Regions from separate parts of the Streptomyces sp. NPDC007808 genome, predicted to be linked through region 1. Evidence: riboswitches for the same ligand, from Rfam matches in the RefSeq annotation. Region 1 holds a riboswitch; each other region holds the start of a gene.
The links. Region 1 has a riboswitch for cobalamin ahead of ACFYNL_RS37670 (cobalamin biosynthesis protein). Riboswitches for the same ligand answer to the same signal wherever they lie in the genome.
Positions count from the first base shown of each region.

Region 2: another riboswitch for cobalamin. It lies ahead of ACFYNL_RS29410 (ABC transporter substrate-binding protein); the one in region 1 lies ahead of ACFYNL_RS37670 (cobalamin biosynthesis protein).
Region 3: another riboswitch for cobalamin. It lies ahead of ACFYNL_RS29035 (energy-coupling factor ABC transporter permease); the one in region 1 lies ahead of ACFYNL_RS37670 (cobalamin biosynthesis protein).
Region 4: another riboswitch for cobalamin. It lies ahead of ACFYNL_RS08055 (prenyltransferase/squalene oxidase repeat-containing protein); the one in region 1 lies ahead of ACFYNL_RS37670 (cobalamin biosynthesis protein).

Region 1 is NZ_JBIAEQ010000012.1:213,636-218,323, forward strand. It holds gene cobN (cobaltochelatase subunit CobN) at 1-306, opposite strand, end outside; gene ACFYNL_RS37665 (cobyric acid synthase) at 303-1,811, opposite strand; gene ACFYNL_RS37670 (cobalamin biosynthesis protein) at 1,814-2,749, opposite strand; cobalamin riboswitch at 2,857-2,989, opposite strand; gene ACFYNL_RS37675 (hypothetical protein) at 3,164-3,385, opposite strand; gene ACFYNL_RS37680 (anion permease) at 3,431-4,663, opposite strand.
Region 2 is NZ_JBIAEQ010000008.1:231,085-235,772, forward strand. It holds gene pcaC (4-carboxymuconolactone decarboxylase) at 1-53, opposite strand, end outside; gene ACFYNL_RS29405 (alpha/beta hydrolase family protein) at 565-1,434, shown strand; cobalamin riboswitch at 2,334-2,464, shown strand; gene ACFYNL_RS29410 (ABC transporter substrate-binding protein) at 2,527-3,567, shown strand; gene ACFYNL_RS29415 (FecCD family ABC transporter permease) at 3,564-4,628, shown strand.
Region 3 is NZ_JBIAEQ010000008.1:148,284-152,971, reverse strand. It holds gene ACFYNL_RS29050 (ATP-binding cassette domain-containing protein) at 1-151, opposite strand, end outside; gene cbiQ (cobalt ECF transporter T component CbiQ) at 148-897, opposite strand; gene ACFYNL_RS29040 (energy-coupling factor ABC transporter substrate-binding protein) at 904-1,290, opposite strand; gene ACFYNL_RS29035 (energy-coupling factor ABC transporter permease) at 1,287-1,988, opposite strand; cobalamin riboswitch at 2,018-2,204, opposite strand; gene ACFYNL_RS29030 (M55 family metallopeptidase) at 2,305-3,138, shown strand; gene ACFYNL_RS29025 (M20/M25/M40 family metallo-hydrolase) at 3,131-4,438, shown strand; gene ACFYNL_RS29020 (prolyl oligopeptidase family serine peptidase) at 4,444-4,688, shown strand, end outside.
Region 4 is NZ_JBIAEQ010000002.1:394,813-399,500, reverse strand. It holds gene ACFYNL_RS08065 (energy-coupling factor transporter transmembrane component T) at 1-680, opposite strand, end outside; gene ACFYNL_RS08060 (SCO2322 family protein) at 677-1,330, opposite strand; gene ACFYNL_RS08055 (prenyltransferase/squalene oxidase repeat-containing protein) at 1,333-2,556, opposite strand; cobalamin riboswitch at 2,670-2,821, opposite strand; gene ACFYNL_RS08050 (MBL fold metallo-hydrolase) at 3,010-4,038, opposite strand; gene ACFYNL_RS08045 (aldehyde dehydrogenase) at 4,205-4,688, shown strand, end outside.

The DNA.
Region 1 (4,688 bases):
CTTCAGCGCCTCGGCCACGACCCCGGCCGGAACGGACGACTCGGCCATCAACTCCGCGTCGGGCACCGCCTCCCCGCCCAGCAGCACGGTCGGGACACCGGATGCCCTGAGCGCGGCCAGCCCGTCCTCCCAGGCCCGCTTGCCGCCCAGCAGGCGCACGACCGCGATGTCCGCGCCCGCCACGAGCGAGGGGAGTTCGGACGCGACGTCGATACGGGTCGGGTTGCCGATCCGGTAGCCGGCACCGCAGGCCCGGGCCGCGAGCAGGTCCGTGTCGGCGGTCGACAGCAACAACACCGTGCTCATGCGGGCGCTCCCGGGGGGATGAAGGGCAGTCCTCGCGGCGCGCCCGACTCGATGAGCCGCCACAGCGCGTCCGTGTCCGCGTGCTGTTCGATCAGATCGCCGAGCCGGTCGAGCTGCTCCTCGCGCAGCGCGGCGAACGACGTGTCGGGGGCCGGTACGAAGCGGCGGCCCGCGGCGGACGCCACCTCGCGCAGGAACGCCCGCCGAAATCCGTCCGACTCCAGCGAACCGTGCCAGTGCGTGCCCCAGGTCTGACCGACCCGGCAGCCGTCCAGGAAGGTCTCGCCGCCGGTCACTTCGGCGACGCCGTGGTGGATCTCGTAGCCCGCGACCCGCTCCCCGAGGGCCTCGCCCTCCGGCCGGGTGAGGGTCTTCTCGCGGGCGAACCGCACCCGCACGGGCAGGACCCCCAGCCCGTCGACATGCCCGCGGCGGCTCTCGACGTCGTCCTCGATGTGCTCGCCGAGGACCTGGAAGCCCCCGCAGATGCCGAGGACGGGCCGCTGCTCGGCGGCCCTGCGCACGAGGGCGTCGGCGAGCCCCCGCTCGCGCAGCCACTCCAGGGCCCGGACGGTTCCCCGGGTGCCGGGGACCACCACCAGGTCGGCGTCGGCCAGTTCCTCCGGCCGGTCCACGAACCGCACCACGACACCGGGCTCGGCGGCCAGTGCGTCGACGTCGGTGAAGTTCGACATCAGCGGTACGGCGCAGACGGCGACCCGCAGCACGTCCTCGCCGAGGGGCGGCGCGACGACGGACTCCCGCACCGTTCCGCGCAGGGACACGCGCAGCCCGTCCTCCTCGTCGATGCCGAGTCCGTGCCGGAAGGGCAGCACGCCGTACGTCCGGCGCCCCGTGAGGTCGTGGAGCATGTCCAGGCCCGGCTCCAGCAGGGAGACGTCCCCGCGGAACTTGTTGACGAGGAACCCGGCGACGCACTCCTGGTCCTCGCGCGACAGCAGCGCGACCGTGCCGAAGAACGAGGCGAAGACACCGCCCCGGTCGATGTCACCGACGACCAGGACGGGGAGCCCGGCGCCCCGGGCGATCCCCATGTTCACGATGTCGGTCCGCCGCAGATTGATCTCGGCGGGAGAACCGGCCCCCTCACAGATCACCGCGTCATACGTGCCCCGCAACTGCTCCAGACAGTCCAGCACCGTCCCGAGCAGCCGCTGCTGCCGTCCGCCGTGGTACCCGCGCGCGCTCAGCTCGCCCACCGGCTTGCCCAGCAGCACGACCTGACTGCTCTGCTCGCCACCGGGCTTGAGCAGCACGGGGTTCATCAGCGCGGTGGGTTCGACGCGGCAGGCCTGCGCCTGCATGGCCTGCGCCCGCCCGATCTCCGCGCCCTCGCGGGTGACGAACGAGTTGAGGGACATGTTCTGTGCCTTGAAGGGCGCGACCTTGACGCCCTGCCGTACCAGCCACCGGCAGATCCCCGCCGTGACGACGCTCTTGCCCGCGTCGGACGTGGTGCCGGCGACGAGAAGACCACCGCTCATGCTCATTGCCCCCTCTTCAGCAACCGGGCTCCGGCGCACACGCCGAGCGCGAGCCAGGTGACGCGCCGCGACAGCCGCACGGCGCGTTCGACGTCGGGCGTGCCGACGGCACGCCCCCGCGTGTTCAGCACGGGCCGGTGCTCCACCCGCCCGCCGTACGAGAGCGTCCCGCCCAGCCGCACCCCGAGCGCTCCGGCGAACGAGGCCTCCACGGGCCCGGCGTTGGGGCTCGGATGCTTCGCCGCGTCCTCCCGCCAGGCGCGTACGGCACCCCGCGGATCGGGTCCGGCCAGCGCCGCGAGTACGGCGGTGAGCCGCGCGCCCGGCCACCCGGCCACGTCGTCCAGCCGCGCCGAGGCCCACCCGTAGCGCCGGTACCTGGGCGACTTGTGGCCCACCATGGCGTCCAGCGTGTTCACGGCCCGGAAGCCGACCAGCCCCGGCACACCCCCGACGGCCCCCCAGACCAGCGCCCCCACGACCGCGTCGGAGGTGTTCTCGGCGACGGACTCCACCACGGCCCGCGCGATCCCGTCCGCGTCCAGCGCCTGCGGGTCCCGCCCGCACAGATGCGGCAGCCGCGCCCGCGCGGCCTCCACGTCCCCCGCCTCCAGCGCACGCGCGACGAGCCGGGCCTCGCGGGCCAGCGACGTCCCTCCGACCACCGCCCAGGCGGCGGCGCCGGTCAGCGCGACGGACGCGGCCGGGGAGGTGCGGACGGCGCGGGCGGCGACGGCGCCCAGTGCCACGGCGCCACCGGCGCACACGGCGGTGTGCAGCGCACCCCACGCGCGGTGGTCGCGCCACAACACCCCCTCCACGGCGGCGGCGGCCCGTCCGAACGCGGCGACCGGATGCCCGCGGTGGGGGTCGCCGAGCAGCAGATCACCGAGAAGTCCGGCGGCGGCACCGTACGCGAAGACGCGATCGGCACGCATCGGCGTCAGCCGGCCGCGGGGAAGGGCAGAGCCCTGGTGCGGGACCTCAATCTCGAACGGCAGCCGAGCATCGCGTTATGTCCTCACTCAGGGTGTCCACGCCCTGGTTCGACGAGACCGGCGGCGAGAGTTCCTGGCTCCCGGGGCTTTCCACCCCGGTGACAGTGGCGGGACCGCGCCGGATTCACACCGGCTTCCTCTTCTGCCGCCGTACATGGCCCCGGCAGTCCACCACGGGGTCGGAAGGGCCGTCAACTTGCCGTTGACCTGCGGAGGGAGAGTGTGCGGAGGCCCACACACGCGTGAGGTGCGAGACGGTGTTCCGTCCCGCACCCCGGGTGCTCGCGCGCGCTCCGGCGCACTGTTGCTCAGGCCACGAGCGCTCTGTGCGTCAGGCCACGATCGGCGTGTGTGTCAGGCCACGATCAGGTAGATGCCGTAGCCCACGGCCGCCGCGCACGCCGCGAAGCAGGCGTACGCCCCGGTGACCGCGAGCGCGGCCGAGTCGCCCTGGGCCGCCGCACGTTCGCGGCGGGACAGGCCGGAGATGCCGAGGGTGAACAGGCCCACCAGGGCAACCGTGACCACGAGGCTGACCCCGAAGACGGAGCCGAGAGCCGCCCAGTCGATCTTCATGCTTCTACTTCCTTGAGTAACCGGCGAGGAGGAACCGGGTGGGGGTCAGACCGACGCCTTCGACGGCGTCGACTCGGAGGTCTGGGGCGGGACCGTGGCCGTGATGTCCTCGGCCACCGGGTGCGCCGGCGGCACGGTCACGGCGGCCATGGCCTGGGTCACCACACCGGCCGGCTCCTCGGTGTCGTTGACGTTGGTGTGGTCGACGACCTCGCGGCGGGAAATCTTCCAGATGGCGGCGCTGGAGACGACCAGGAAGACCGCGACCAGGCCCGTGCCCCAGGCGCCGAAGCCCGTCACGTACTCCGCGAGCGCGCCGACCAGGGCTGCCGCCGGCAGGGTCAGGCCCCACGCGACGAACATCCGGGTCGCCGTCGACCAGCGGACCACGCCGCCCTTGCGGCCGAGGCCCGCGCCCATCACCGCGCCGGAGACGGAGTGCGTGGTGGAGAGGGAGAAGCCCAGGTGGGAGGAGGCCAGGATGACCGTGGCCGCGCTGGTCTGGGCGGCGAAGCCCTGCTGCGGCTGGAGGTCGGTCAGGCCCTTGCCCATGGTGCGGATGATGCGCCAGCCGCCGAGGTAGGTGCCGAGCGCGATGGCGACGCCCGCCGAGAGGATGACCCACATGGGCGGGTCGGAGTCGGGGGCGAGGGTGCCGCCGGCGACCAGGGCGAGGGTGATGATGCCCATGGTCTTCTGGGCGTCGTTCGTGCCGTGGGCGAGGGAGACCAGGCCGGCGGAGGCGATCTGGCCGGCGCGGTAGCCCTTCTTGGACGCCTCGCCGTCGGCCTTCTTGCCGAGGGTGTAGGTCAGGCGGGTGGCCAGCATCGCGGCGATGCCCGCGACCAGCGGGGCGGCGATCGCCGGGATCAGCACCTTGGTGACGAGCACGTCGCCGTGGACCGCGCCGAAGCCGGCCGAGGCGACGGTGGCGCCGATCAGGCCGCCCATGAGGGCGTGCGACGAGCTGGAGGGCAGGCCCACCAGCCAGGTCAGCAGATTCCACAGGATCGCGCCGACCAGCGCGGCGAAGATGACTTCGGGACGGATGCCGGCCTCGTCGACGAGGCCCTTGGAGATGGTGTTGGCGACCTCCACGGAGAGGAAGGCGCCGACGAGATTGAGGACGGCGGACATGGCCACCGCGACCTTGGGCCTCATGGCGCCCGTGGAAATGGTCGTGGCCATCGCGTTCGCGGTGTCGTGGAAACCGTTCGTGAAATCGAACGCGAGTGCGGTTACCACCACAATCGCGAGGATCAGCGAGAAGCTTTCCATTTACCCAGGCAATCGTTCGAGGTCA
Region 2 (4,688 bases), on a different contig from region 1:
TCTTCTGGCCCGTCAAAGCGGTATTGCAGGGTGTTCGACGGTGTCTCACTCACCCGCCCGAGCCTCTCATCTGTCACGAGATGTCACATCGCCGGGGTGGGTTAGCGGGCCTTGTCCCGCTCCGGCGCTGCCGCGCCTGCCGGCGAGAGTCAAGGTACATATTCTCCGCGGCGCCTGTTGGTCCTCCTGGCACCTACCCCGCACCAGCGCCTCCGGATCTCACCTCCGACCCACCAGCGGACGCCGACCGTATCTCTGCCTGAAGTGCGTCCGCATCGTCCGGCGCAGCATCCCTTCCCAGTTCGGAGCGACCACCGCCAGCCTCACCCGTTCCCTCACCGAGGCCGGGCGGAAGGCACGCGCACGTCTCCTCCCGCCCCGGCACAACCGGGACTGCCCGCGCGCGATCAAGAAGCCGAACCGATGGCCGGTGCTGAGGACCCGCGCCAAACGCGGCACTGTGCAGCGAGGCCGCTGGGCCCACAACCCCGACCACATAGCCGAAGAGCACCTGCCGGGCTGGAAGACCCGCACTTGGGACAGGCGCCCCCCTACGATGTCGCCATGATGATCTCTGGACAGGGACAGCCGCTGATACGTGTCCTGCTCGACGAGTCCCGACGTGACCTGAGGGATCCGACTCGTCCGCGCCCTGTCCGTCTTTACCTGTGGGAGCCGAGCCACCCACAGGCCGCACCCGCTCCGCTTGTCGTCGTCTCTCACGGCACCGGAGGTTCGGGCAGCGACATGGAGTGGCTGGTACGACCGCTGCGCGAGGCGGGTTTCCGGGTTGTTGCCCTCGATCACCACGGCAACAACTACGTCGACGGCTACGAGCCGGAGGGCTTTCTCCACGTATGGGAACGGCCCCGGGACGTCTCCTTCGCACTCGAAGCGCTCGCCCGGGAAGAGTTGCTCGGTCCGGTCGGTGTAGCGGGTTTCTCCCTCGGCGGTTACACGGCGGCGGCCCTTGCCGGGGCCCGTGTCGATCCGCAGATCCTGTGGGCTGTGCTGACGGGAACGATCCCTCTGCCGGAGATCCCCGAGTTCCCCGGCGCACTGGACGCGCTGCGGAAGAAGTATCCACTGGACGAGTCGTCACGACGTGCGCTGGATGCCGCCGCGGCAGACCTCTCGGATCCCCGAGTGCGGGCGGTCTTCCAGGTAGCCCCCGGTGTGGGCAGTCTCGTGACCCCGGAAAGCCTGGCAACCGTGCGGGTGCCTGTGGGCATCCGCTGGGGTGGAGCAGACACGGTCAACCCGTACGACGTCGACACCAAGCCGTACCTGGAGCACATTCCCACAGCGAGTGGTGGCTCGGCCGGCCCCGATGTCCGCCACGACGACTTCTTCGCCCCGGAACCTGCCGACCCGACTGTCCGCGTTCGGGTCGGCAGGGAGGCGGCCGCCTTCTTCCAACAGCACCTTGGCTGACACCCCGGCGGACACGGCGTCGGCGTAGAGCACGGGGCTACCAGCGTTGAGTATCGAGCACGGGGCCACCAGCGTTGAGCACGGCCACTGGCGCCAAGGCAACTGCATTGGTCGTCGCCTGGGCCTGAGCCATCTGGGCGTGAGGCGCTGAGCTGACTCGCTGACCCCCTGCTTTCATGGCGCCCGGTTTGCGAGCGATCCTCGGGTCTGGTTGCTCCGGCGCACAGGTCCCGGCCGTGGCAGGGATATGGGAAATCGCTGACGTGCCGCCGTGCAGCGAGTGGCACTCGGTACGGGCGCCCGGACTTGTGCCCGACGGACACGGTGGTGGCTGCGCTGCGGACGCTGTGGCGTTCAGGGCGACCCCATCATCCGAAGTCCGTGCCATCCCCCGGGCCAAGACCTGGTCAGCACGGACACCACTGCCTGGTCACTCGTCTCCCAGGGCACCCCAGGCGCAGCACACCTGAACCGTCTGGCCCGGCACCCGGCCGGGCCGTCTGCACTGTGTGTCCTCAAGGAAATGGGGCCTGCGCCCGATGGCCTTCTCCTGCCCGGGCGATGAGGGTGGAAGGCCAGGTCACGTCGGTGGGGGAAGGGGCGCCGACGCCGGGGGTGCGACGGGGACGGCGGTGCTGCCCGCCGCCTCGGCTCCGTTCCGGCCCGGTCGGCGCCCGGTCGACGGTGGACTCGACGCCGAGGGCGGCGGAGGGTGTCGAGCGCTGAGGTGGGAGCGGGAGGCCGCTCCGGTGGGAGCGGGAGGCTGACCGTCAGTCAGAGTCCGTGGCCGGAAAAGGCCCCTGGCGAAGGCGATCACACCCCAGCGGGGGCGGGTGAGCGCGTGGTAACTTCCGGACGCCAGTCGAATCCGTGGGCGCGGTCGTACGCGTACACGGGTCAGGGAATCCGGTGAGAGTCCGGAACTGACGCGCAGCGGTAAGGGTGACGGGCGGGGCAACAGCCACTGGAGCACGGCCACGGCCGGATCCGGGAAGGCGCCCCGTCAGGGCGATCCCGAGTCCGAAGACCTGCTGGCAGCAGACCGTCCGAACGGGCTCCGCGCATGGGCCCCGACGCCGAGGAAGTCACACCGTGCTCCTGTCACGTTCCGTCCGCTGTTCCGTTCTGCTCCTGACCGGAGCGCTGCTGCTGTCCGCGTGCGGTGCGGGCTCGTCGTCCGACGGGGCCGGCGCGTCCGGCGGCTCCGGCGGCAAGGCCGTCACGCTCGCCAACTGCGGGCAGAAGGTGACGGTCAAGGCCCCGCCCGAGCGGGCCGTGTCCCTGAACCAGGGCACCACCGAGATCATGCTCTCCCTCGGCCTGGCCGACCGCATGGTGGGGACCGCCACCTGGACCGACCCGGTCATGAAGGGACTGGAGACGGCCAACGCGATGGTTCCCCGGCTCGCTGACAACCAGCCGTCGTTCGAGAAGGTCCTGAACACCGAGCCGGACTTCGTCGCCGCCTCCTTCACGTCCCTGCTGAGCAAGGGCGGAGTGGCACCCCGTGAGAAGTTCGAGGAGCTCGGGGTGCCCACGTATCTCTCGCCCGCGGACTGCGAGGGCAAGGACAACGGCGGCGACGGGGACGGCTCCCGGACGAGGCCGCTGACCATGGAGACCGTCTACCGCGAAGTGCGGGAACTGGCGCGGATCTTCGGGGTGGAGGCGCGCGCGGAGAAGCTGGTCGCCGAGCTGAAGGCCCGGGTGGCGAAGGCCACGTCCGCGACCCGGGCCGAGGACGCGACAGTGCTGTACTGGTTCGCCAACCAGGAGTCCCCGTACATGGCGGGCTGCTGTGGCGCGCCCGGCATCATCACGCACGCGCTCGGCGCGAAGAACGTCTTCGACGACAGCACGCAGGAGTGGCCCCAGATCAACTGGGAGACCGTCGCCGACCGCAACCCCGATGTGCTCGTCATCGGAGACCTGACCCGCAAGCGGCAGACCGCGGAGACCGCCGCGAAGAAGATCGCTTTCCTGGAGTCCAACCCGGCGACAAGGAACATGGACGCGGTCAAGAAGAAGCGGTACGTGCTGGTCAGCGGGCAGGTGATGAACCCGACCATCCGCACCGTCGAGGGCGTGGAGAAGGTTGCGGCGGCCCTGCGCGAGTACCGGCTCGCCGGATGACCACCACCCTGCGCCCGCCCGCGGCCCGGCCGTCGCGGACCGCCGCCCGCGCGCTGCGTGACGCGGCCGGCCTGGGTGCCGGACTGGCGGTGCTCGCCGCGTCCGTCGCCGTGGCCATCACCATCGGCCCGGCGGACATCGGCGTCGGCGACGTCTGGTCGGCGGTGGCCTCCCATCTCGGTTGGGGCAGCACGGAGTTGTCCCCCATCCGGGACGGCATCGTGTGGAACCTGCGGCTGCCGCGCACCCTGCTCGCCGCGGTGTGCGGGGCAGGACTCGCCGTGTGCGGAGCGGTGATGCAGTCGCTGCTGCGCAACCCGCTCGCCGACCCGTTCGTCCTGGGCGTGTCCTCCGGGGCGTCTACCGGCGCCGTCGTCGTGGTCGTCCTCGGCGCCGGGGGCGGTGTCCTGTCCGTCTCCGGGGGCGCGTTCGTGGGCGCGGTCGGCTCGTTCGCGCTGGTGCTGCTGCTCAGTCACACGCTCGGCGGGACGACGGACCGGGTCGTGCTGTCCGGGGTGGCCGCCATGCAGTTGTTCTCGGCGCTGACCTCGTTCGTCGTGATGACGGCGGCCGACGCCGAGACCACCCGGGGCGTGCTGTTCTGGCTGCTCGGGTCGCTCAGCGGGGCCGACTGGAGCGAGGTGTGGCTGTGCCTGGCCGTCCTGGGGCTCGCCCTCGTGGTGTGTCTCGGGTACGCGCGCACCCTGGACGCCTTCGCCTTCGGCCAGGACGCGGCGGCGACGCTCGGGGTCGCGGTCGCCCGGACCCGGCTGGTGCTGCTGTGCGTGACCGCGCTGCTGACCGCCGCCCTGGTCAGCGCGGCGGGCGCGATCGGCTTCGTCGGCCTGGTCCTGCCGCACGCCGCCCGCGCCCTCGTCGGCCCGGGGCACGGCCGCCTGCTACCAGTCACCGCGGTCGCCGGGGCGGTGTTCCTGGTGTGGGCCGACACCCTGGCCCGTACCGTCCTCGACCCCCAGGAGGTGCCGGTCGGCGTGGTGACGTCGCTGGTCGGCGTTCCGGCGTTCGTCCTGGTCCTGTACCGCACGAGGAGGCGGCGATGACGATCGGCACCGGGCGCCGGGACGAGGATTCCCGGCCTCCGCACCCCGGAGCGGCACCTG
Region 3 (4,688 bases), on a different contig from region 1:
TCAATGTGGTCTTGCCGGTGCCGTTGCGCCCGAGCAGCGCCAGCGCGCGCCCCTCGTGCACGTCGAAGTCGAGGCCGTCGAGAACGAGGGGGCCGTCCTCATAGGCGTAGGACGCGCCCCGCAGGGCGACCAGGGCGGTGGGCTCGCTCATGGCAGGGCCTTCTCCAGTACGAGGGTGAGGGCGGCCAGCGCTGCGAGCAGCACGCAACTCGCGGCCGTGAAACGGACGGAGACCCGGGCCTCGGGCACCAGGACGCGCAGGGTACCGTCGTACCCCCGCCCGGCGAGCCCGGCCTGGAGCCGGGTGGCCCGGTCGAATGCGCGCACGAAGGCGACGGCGCCGAGCCCGGCCAGGGAACGCCACTCCGCGGCCCGGCTCATGTGCCCGAGCCGAGCCGCCTGGGCCTCCCGGATGCGGCGCACCGAGTCCAGGAGCAGGAAGCTCATGCGGTACGTCACCAGGGCCACGTCGACCACCGGCGCGGGCACCCCCGCCTTCACCAGCCGGGGCAGCAGATCGGACATCGGCGTGGTGAAGGCGAACAGCAGCACCCCGAGGGAGGCCGCCGAGGTGCGCAGCAGCAGCTCCCCGGCGCGCAGCGGACCGCCGTCGGCGAGCGAGACCATGCCCCCGGGACCGCCGACCTGGACGAGCAGCGTCACCGCGCCGGTCACGCAGAAGCCCAGCGGCACCCGGTACGCCCGCCACAGCCGGCGCCCCGGCACCCCCGCGGGACCCAGCAGCACCAACAGGGCGGTGACCAGCACCAGGGCCCCGCCCGGCCAGGGCGGCAGCGAGATCGCGAGCGCGGTGAGACCCAGCCCGAGCACGGCCTTGTCCACGGGGTGGCGGCGGCGCCAGCGACTGCTGTGCGCCGCCGCGTCGATCGGCAGCACGCGGGCTCAGTCCCCTTCGGCCGACGACTTCCCGGCGGTGCCGCTCGGGACGCTCCCGGCCTCCCGGTCCCGGTCCCGTTCCCGCTCCAGCGCCCGCTGCTCACCCTGCCGCCGCCCCCGGTGCAGACCGAAGTAGTAGGCGAGCACTCCGGCGCCGAGGGCCGCCTGCAGGGAGAACAGCGCCGACTCGATCTCACCGGACGGCGGTTCGTACAGGGGTGAGAACCAGGGCTCGTAGTCCGGCTCGATCTCGGTGATCGCCGACTCGGCCTCACCGTCGGCGCCCGTGAACGGCTCCTCCTTGTGGTCGCCGAGGCCGAGCGCCAGCGGCAGCACGGCCAGCGCGGCCACCACGAGCAGCAGCACGAGGTTGATCCTGGTGTTCTTGCTCATCGGGCCACCGCCTCCGTCTCGGTCCGGGACTGCTTCTTGGCGAGGAGCACGCCAAGCCGGGTCAGTTCGCCCTTGCTGGACTGCACCAGCAGCCGCATGACGAGCACCGTGAGCAGGCCCTCGCTCACCGCGAGGGGGATCTGCGTGAGGGCGAAGATGGAACCGAACTTGCCGAGCGCGCCCAGGAATCCGCTGCCCGGGTCGGGGAAGGCGAGCGCCAGCTGGACGCTGGTGACGCAGTAGGTGGACAGGTCGGCGACGAACGCGCCGAAGAAGACGGCGACCATCAGCGGCACGTCGAAACGCCGCAGCAGCTTGTAGACGGCGTATCCGGCCCATGGCCCGACGATCGCCATCGAGAAGACGTTCGCGCCGAGCGTGGTCAGACCGCCGTGCGCGAGCAGCAGCGCCTGGAAGAGCAGGGTGATCGTGCCCAGGACCGCCATGATCGGGGGCCGGAACAGGATGGCGCCCAGCCCCGTGCCGGTGGGATGGGAGCAGCTCCCGGTCACCGACGGCAGCTTGAGCGCGGACAGGACGAAGGTGAAGGCTCCGGAGGCGCCGAGGAGCAGGGTGCTCTCGGGATGCTCCCTGACCTCACGGGTGAGTGAACGGACTCCGTGGACGACGAACGGCGCCGACGCTACGCTCCAGGCGACCGCGTGCGCCGGAGGCAGGAAACCCTCGGCTATGTGCATGGCTCAGCAGACCCTCTCCAGCACCTCGTGGATGGTTGACGTGCCTTGGCCGGTCTCCTGGCTGACGGGTACCACCGCCCGTGCTCCGCCTTCCCGGGTCCGGAGGGACCCAGTGGCTGCCCGTGAGGGCTGGAGCCGGACTTCCCGATTCACAGTGGCGAGGGCCGCACCGGCATCACACCGGATTTCCCGTTCACCAAGGCGTGGTGACAGTAGTGCCCGCAGCGGGTGGCTGACAAGCGGGCCCCGGGGGCGTGAAAGTGGCGTTCGCCCGCTTCATGGCGGGTTTCCCCCTCGGCGCGTAACGTGACGGAACATGAAGATCCTCATCAGCGCCGACATGGAGGGCGCCACCGGCGTGACCTGGCCGGGGGACGTGCTGCCGGGGACGCCACAGTGGGAGCGGTGCCGCGGGATGTTCACCTCGGACGTCGACGCCGCCGTGCGGGGATTCTTCGACGGGGGCGCCGACGCCGTCGTCATCAACGAGGCGCACTGGTCCATGCGCAACCTGCTGTTGGAACGGCTCGACGAGCGGGCTCAGATGCTCACCGGCCGGCACAAGGAACTCTCCATGGTCGAGGGCGTCCAGCACGGCGACGTGGACGGGATCGCCTTCGTCGGCTACCACGCGGGCGCCGGCATGGAGGGTGTCCTCGCCCACACCTACCTCGCGAACCAGATCACAGGGGTGTGGCTGAACGGCGTCCGCGCGAGCGAGGGGCTGCTGAACGCGCACGTCGCCGCCGAGTACGGCGTGCCCGTCGTGCTCGTCACCGGCGACGACGTGGCCTGCGAGGACGCGCTCGGGTACGCGCCCGGCGCGCTGAAGGTCGCCGTCAAGGACCATGTCTCGCGGTACGCGGCGGTGTGCCGTACGCCGGCCAGGACCGCCGCCGGCATCCGCGCCGCGGCCAAGGAGGCCGCCTCGCTGGCGGTCCGTCAGGAACCGGTGCGCGCGGGGCCGTTCACGGTCGCTGTCGAGTTCGACGCCGAGCACCTGGCGATGGCCGTCACCGTCGTCCCGGGTGTGGAACGGACCGGGGAGCGGAAGGTGGCGTACACGAGCGAGCACATGTACGCGGGAATCCGTACCTTCAAGGCAGTGACCACGATCGCCTCGGCGGCGGTGGAGGAGCAGTATGGCTGACCAGCAGGCACTGGACGAGGTCGTGACGTTCACCTCCGACCTCATCCGCGTCGACACCACCAACCGCGGCGGCGGGGACTGCCAGGAGCGCCCCGCCGCCGAGTACGCGGCCGCGCGGCTGGCCGAGGCGGGTCTGGAGCCCACCCTGCTGGAGCGCACCCGGGGCCGGACCAACGTCGTCGCCCGCATCGAGGGCACCGACCCGTCGGCGGACGCGCTGCTCGTCCACGGTCACCTGGACGTCGTGCCCGCCCAGGCCGCCGAGTGGAGCGTGCACCCCTTCTCCGGGGAGATCCGCGACGGGGTGGTGTGGGGCCGGGGCGCGGTCGACATGAAGAACATGGACGCGATGATCCTGGCCGTGGTGCGGGCCTGGGCAAGGCACGGCGTCCGGCCCCGGCGGGACGTCGTGATCGCGTTCACCGCGGACGAGGAGGCCAGCGCCGAGGACGGCGCCGGATTCCTCGCCGATCGGCACGCCGGGCTGTTCGAGGGCTGCACCGAGGGCATCGGCGAGTCCGGCGCGTTCACCTTCCACGACGGCGACGGGCGGCAGATCTACCCGATCGCGGCCGGTGAACGGGGCACCGCCTGGCTCAGGCTCACGGCACGCGGGCGGGCCGCGCACGGCTCCCAGCCCAACCGGGAGAACGCGGTGACCCGCCTCGCCGCGGCCGTCACCCGGATCGGCGCGCACGAGTGGCCGCTGCGGCTGACCCCGACGGTCCGCGCCGCCCTCACCGAACTCGCCGCGCTGTACGGCCTCGACGCCGACCTGGACGACGTGGACGGCCTGCTGAAGAAGCTCGGCCGGGCGGCCCGGCTCGTCGAGGCGACCGTCCGCAACAGCGCCAACCCCACGATGCTGGAGGCGGGTTACAAGGTGAACGTGATCCCGGGGGAGGCCGTCGCGTATGTCGACGGACGCTGTCTCCCGGGCGGCGAGGAGGAGTTCCACGAGACCCTCGACCGCCTCACCGGCCCCGACGTGGAGTGGGAGTACCTCCACCGCGAGATCGTCGCCCTCCAGGCGCCGCTGGACTCGCCGACGTACGCCCGGATGCGCGCCGCTGTCGAGGATTTCGCCCCCGAGGGGCACGTCGTGCCGTACTGCATGCCCGGCGGCACGGACGCCAAGCAGTTCTCGCGGCTCGGCATCACCGGCTACGGCTTCTCCCCGCTGAAGCTGCCGGAGGGATACGACTACGGGGCCATGTTCCACGGCGTCGACGAGCGGGTACCCGTGCAGGCGCTGCACTTCGGCGTCCGGGTGCTCGACCGTTTCCTGCGGACGGCCTAGGCGGGGTGGGGGAGACAGTGCGGACACTTGCCTACGGTTCCTGGCCCTCGCCCATCGACGCGGCCCTGGCCGCCGCGCACGACGGTCGTCCCGAGTACGTGGGTTTCGTGGGCGACGAGGCGTGGTGGACCGAGCCGCGCCCCACGGAGGGCGGCCGGCGGACCCTGGTACGGCGCCGGACCGACGGCCGCGAGGAGTCGGTCCTGCCCGCCCCGTGGAACGTGCGCAGCCGGGTCGTCGAGTACGGCGG
Region 4 (4,688 bases), on a different contig from region 1:
CGGGCCGGTACGTCGGCGCCGCGGCCGTAGCCGCGGGCGTCCATCGCGGCGGCGAGGGCGACCGAGCGCTCAAGCGCGCCCTCCAGGACCGGCAGTCCGACGTGCAGCAGGCCGCGGACACCCCGGTCGGGGCGTCCGCGCAGACGCCGGGCGGCACGCAGGCGCTGGACGTCGGCGATGAGGTTCGGGGCGTACGTGAGCGCCACGACCACCGCGACACCCATCTCGTAGAGGGCACCGGGGAGGGACTTCAGGAGGCGGGCCGGGTCGGCGAGCGCGTTCGCCGCGCCCACGCAGATGAGCAGGGCGGCCAGCCGCAGCCCGTCGTAGAGGGCGAACAGGAGGGTCTCGGCGGTGACCTTCCCGCCCAGGCGGATCCCCTGGGCCCAGTCGGGCAGGGGAAGTTCGGGCAGGGCGACGATCACATGGGTGCCGGGGACGGGGGAGCCGAGGGCCACGGCGAAGAAGAGACGGATGAAGAGCACGGCGAGGGCGAGCTTGACGAAGCCGCCGTAGGAGCGGGCCCAGGGGGCGTCGGGGCGGCAGGTCGCCACGACATAGGCGGACGTCGCTATCAGGAGGGTGAGCAGGAGCGGGTTGGTGGTGCGGGTGGCCGCGGTCCCGAGAGCCAGAGCCCACAGCCACCAGGCGCCGGGGTGCAGCCGTGCCCCGGCCGTCACGGTCGCCGCCGTCGTGCCTGCCAGATCGCTGCCGCTCCCAGTACGGCCACCGCGGCGATCCCCGCCACCAGGCCCACCGACGGGCCGCCGTCCGAGCCGGCCTCCCCCTCGGCGGCCGGCTGCAGCGCGGGCGTCGGCCGGTCGGCCGTCCCCGAGACCTGCTCGCCGCAGCCCTTGCGCGGGTAGCCCGCGATCGCGCACAGCAGGGCGTTGGTGTCGTAGCGCAGCGGCTCGGCCACCTCGGCCAGGGCCTCGGCCGTCGTCGCGTCCGGGGCCAGCCGTGCGCAGGCCGTGCGGCGGGCCGGGGGTGTCTCGCCCGACGGGGCGTCCCGCGGGGTCCCGAAGTCGATGACCAGGGCGACCCGCTTCATGCCCTCGCGCGCCGGTGTCCGCGCGCAGATCACCTCGAACACGGCGGCGCCCCGAGGCCGCGCCGCGTCCCCGGAGTCCTCGCTCACCGCGAACCTGAGGCCCTGGACGTCACCGTCGGACGGGCGGGCGGTGGCGGGGCCCTGGGTGGCGTAGGTCCAGGTGTTGCCGTCCCGGTCCCAGAAGGACCAGTAGCGGTAACCGGCCGCCTGGGCGGGCAGGGTCACGCCCGCCAGGACGGCGAGCGCGGCGAGCAGGAGGGTCAGAGCGCGGCGGACCACGGTCACTTGCCCTTGTTGCGGCCGCTGATCAGGAAGCCGACACCGATGCCCGCGACCAGGCCGACGCCGACGATCCACCACCAGCTGACGCCGCCGTTGTCGTCCTCCTCCCGCTCCGCGGCCTTCGCCGACGCCGACGCGTCCGGCGCGGACCGCGGCGCCGGGCCCGTCGCGTTGAGCTGCCGGATGAGGTCCGCGCCGCCGAAGTCCCGAGGGTCGGTGCCGGTCGCGTGGGCGGCGAAGATCAGCTGGGCGTAGGCGGCGGGGCCGCTCTGCCCGGCCCACTTCGCGGAGTTCCGCTCCAGCCAGCGCAGCGGCTCGCGGGCCGCGTCGGCGCCGGATCGCGCGGCGAGCGCGACGACCGCGTCGGCCGTGTTGCCGTAGTCGGGCTGGTCCTTCGCACCGGGCATCACGGACTTCAGGTACCCGGTCCCGCTCAGGGCGCGGCCGAGGTAGGCGGTGCCGTTGAGGGCCGCGTCGGCGGGGGTCGGGCTCTTGCCGCCGAGGCACTTCGGGGCGTCCTCGGCCGCCTTGCCGGGCGTCGTCACGAGGCCCTTGCCGAGCAGGCCCAGCACACCCGCGGCGGTCGCGTCGGCGTTGGCCGCCAGCGCCCCCTTCTTGCCGGGCTGGAACGCGAGCGCCCCGGCGTCCTCGTCGCCGCACGGCAAGGACAGCTCCAGCAGGGCGTCGTACGGGGACCTGCCGTCCTTGCGCACCTCGCCGGGCTTCTCGCCGACGGCCGCGAGCGCGCCGATCACCACGGAGGTCGAGTTGGCGTCGCTCGCGCCGCCCGGCACGTACCCCCAGCCGCCGTCCTCGTTCTGCACGGACTTCAGCCAGGCCACCGCCTTGCCGGCCGCGCTGTCGTGCCCGCCGAGCGCGGCGAGGGCCTGGACGGCGGCGGCCGTGTTGTTGGTGTCGACGGGGGTCTTGGCCCCGCAGTCCTTCGAGACGTCGGCACGGTAGGGGGCGAACGACCCGTCGGCGCACTGCTGTCCGGTCAGCCAGTCCACGGCCTCGTCGGCCGGCTTCACACCCACCGTGTCCTGGGCGAGCAGCGCGAGGGACTGCCGCCACACCCCGTCGTACGTCGGGTCGGACGTGCCGTACAGGCCGGCCGGGAGCGCCACGGACGGCGACGCGGACGGGTCGGCGGCGAAGGCGGGCGTGACCGTGCCGATCACGGTGACGGCGGCCAGGACCGCGGCGGTGCGGCGGACGTGCATGATCGGCGAATGCCCTTCCCTGAAGGGGCCGGGCAGCACAGGGAGACCCCGGGCGGCTCGGCTCCGTATACCTCGACGGTGCCGTGCTCCGGCCGGCTGCCGGTGCACGTGAGCCGGTCACGAATCCGTACGGGGCGATCCGGCTCACCGGCCTTCTCCGACCGGTTCACGGTTGCGGGTCAGCGCCGGATTTGCACCGGCTTCCCCCCGTACGGGTGTGATGACGACGCGGCCACTCTACCGGCCCGTAGGGAAACCGCTGAGGGGAGGCCGGGGCGCGGACAGGTTCGGGCGCATGGGGATCACGGGGAGGACCGGACGGCTGCCGGCCTCGGGGCGCGCGTGCGACGTGTACGAGATCGACGAGGCGTGGGTGCTGCGCCGCGACCGGGAGGGCCACGCCGACGGACGCGCCGAGGCCGCCCGGGGGCCCATGGCGTCCATGCTGCTGCTTCACCACGCCACGTACGTCACCGGATCACTCCCCGCCACCGCCTCCGCCCTCCCCAGCTTCACCAGCCGCCGTACGTGCGCCTCCGCCTCCGCGATCGCGATGTTCCGTGAGCCGTACGGGATCTGCTCCCAGGGCCGGTTCCACTCCATGCGCTCGGCGAGCTGCCAGGGGGTGAGGGGTTCGCGCAGGAGAGCGCGCAGGCCGGTGAGCCGGGCCTCGTGGTGGGTCAGCAACTCCCGTACGCGGGCGGGCGCGTCGGTGAACGCGTGCTGGTGGGCTGGCAGGACTTCGGCGGGGGCGAGCCGGCCGATGCGTTCGAGGGAGTCGAGGTAGTCGCCGAGGGGGTCCGTGACGGTGGTGTCGTCCGGGTCCTCGTACAGGCCGATGTGCGGGGTGATGCCGGGCAGGAGGTGGTCGCCGGAGAACAGGCGGCCGTGCCCGGCGAGCCGGTCCGGGTGTTCTTCCTCCAGGTGCAGGCAGACGTGGCCGGGGGTGTGGCCCGGGGTCCAGATCGCGCGCAGGCGGCGGCCGGGCAGGTCGAGGAGCTCGCCGGGCACGATCTCGCGGTCGGGGTCCGCGGGGGAGAAGCCCGGCAGGTTCCCGGGACGGCGGGCGGTGCGCAGCGGCGCCACATGGGCCTCGGGTGCGCCCGCCGCGGTGAGCTTGTCCGCCATGTAGGAGAACCAGCGCTCCGGGCGGGTCGCGCGGGTGCGCCGGACGATCGCCGCGTCCGCCGCGTGCATGGCGATCCAGGCACCGGAGGCCTCGCGGACCTTGCCGGACAGGCCGTGGTGGTCGGGGTGGTGATGGGTGATGACGACACCGTGGATCTCGGCGGGCGCCGTGCCGCAGGCCGCGAGTCCTTCCGCGAGCGTGTCCCAGGAGGCCGGGTCGTCCCAGCCGGTGTCGACGAGCACCGGGCCGCGGTCGGTGTCGACGACGTACACCAGGGTGTGCCCGAGCGGGTTGTCAGGGATGGGTACCTGGACGGACCGAACCCCGCCCCCGTGGTCGTACACCCGCGCCATGGGTTTCCCCCGTCCTGGCTTCGCTCCACCTGCCACGGTCCCCTGCGGGCCGCCGCCCGCACGGCCATTGCTCACTATAACTAGAACTGGTATCAGTTCCTGAAACAACGTCAGAAACCTTTGGGACTCACGTAACCCGCTCCAGGCTCCGCAGGAGGCGTCGGCCATGACCGAGCTCGTGGAACACGGACAGCTGTTCATCGGCGGGGAGTTGACCGACCCCCTGGGCACGGACGTCATCGAGGTGATCTCGCCGCACACCGAAGAGGTCATCGGGCGCGTGCCGCACGCCTCGCCGGCCGACGTCGACCGGGCCGTGGCGGTGGCGCGCAGGGCGTTCGACGAGGGGCCCTGGCCGCGGATGAGCCTCGACGAGCGGATCGCGGTCGTCACCCGCATCAAGGACGCGATCGCCGTACGGCACGAGGAGATCGCCCGTGTGGTCTCCTCCGAGAACGGCTCCCCGTACTCCTGGAGCGTCCTCGCCCAGGCGCTCGGCGCGATGATGGTGTGGGACGCGGCGATCACGGTCGCCCGTGACTTCCCGTACGAGGAGCGGCGGGACGGCGTGCTGGGCAAGATCCTCGTGCGGCGCGAGCCGGTCGGGGTGGCGGCCGCCGTGGCGCCCTGGAACGTCCCGCAGTTCGTCG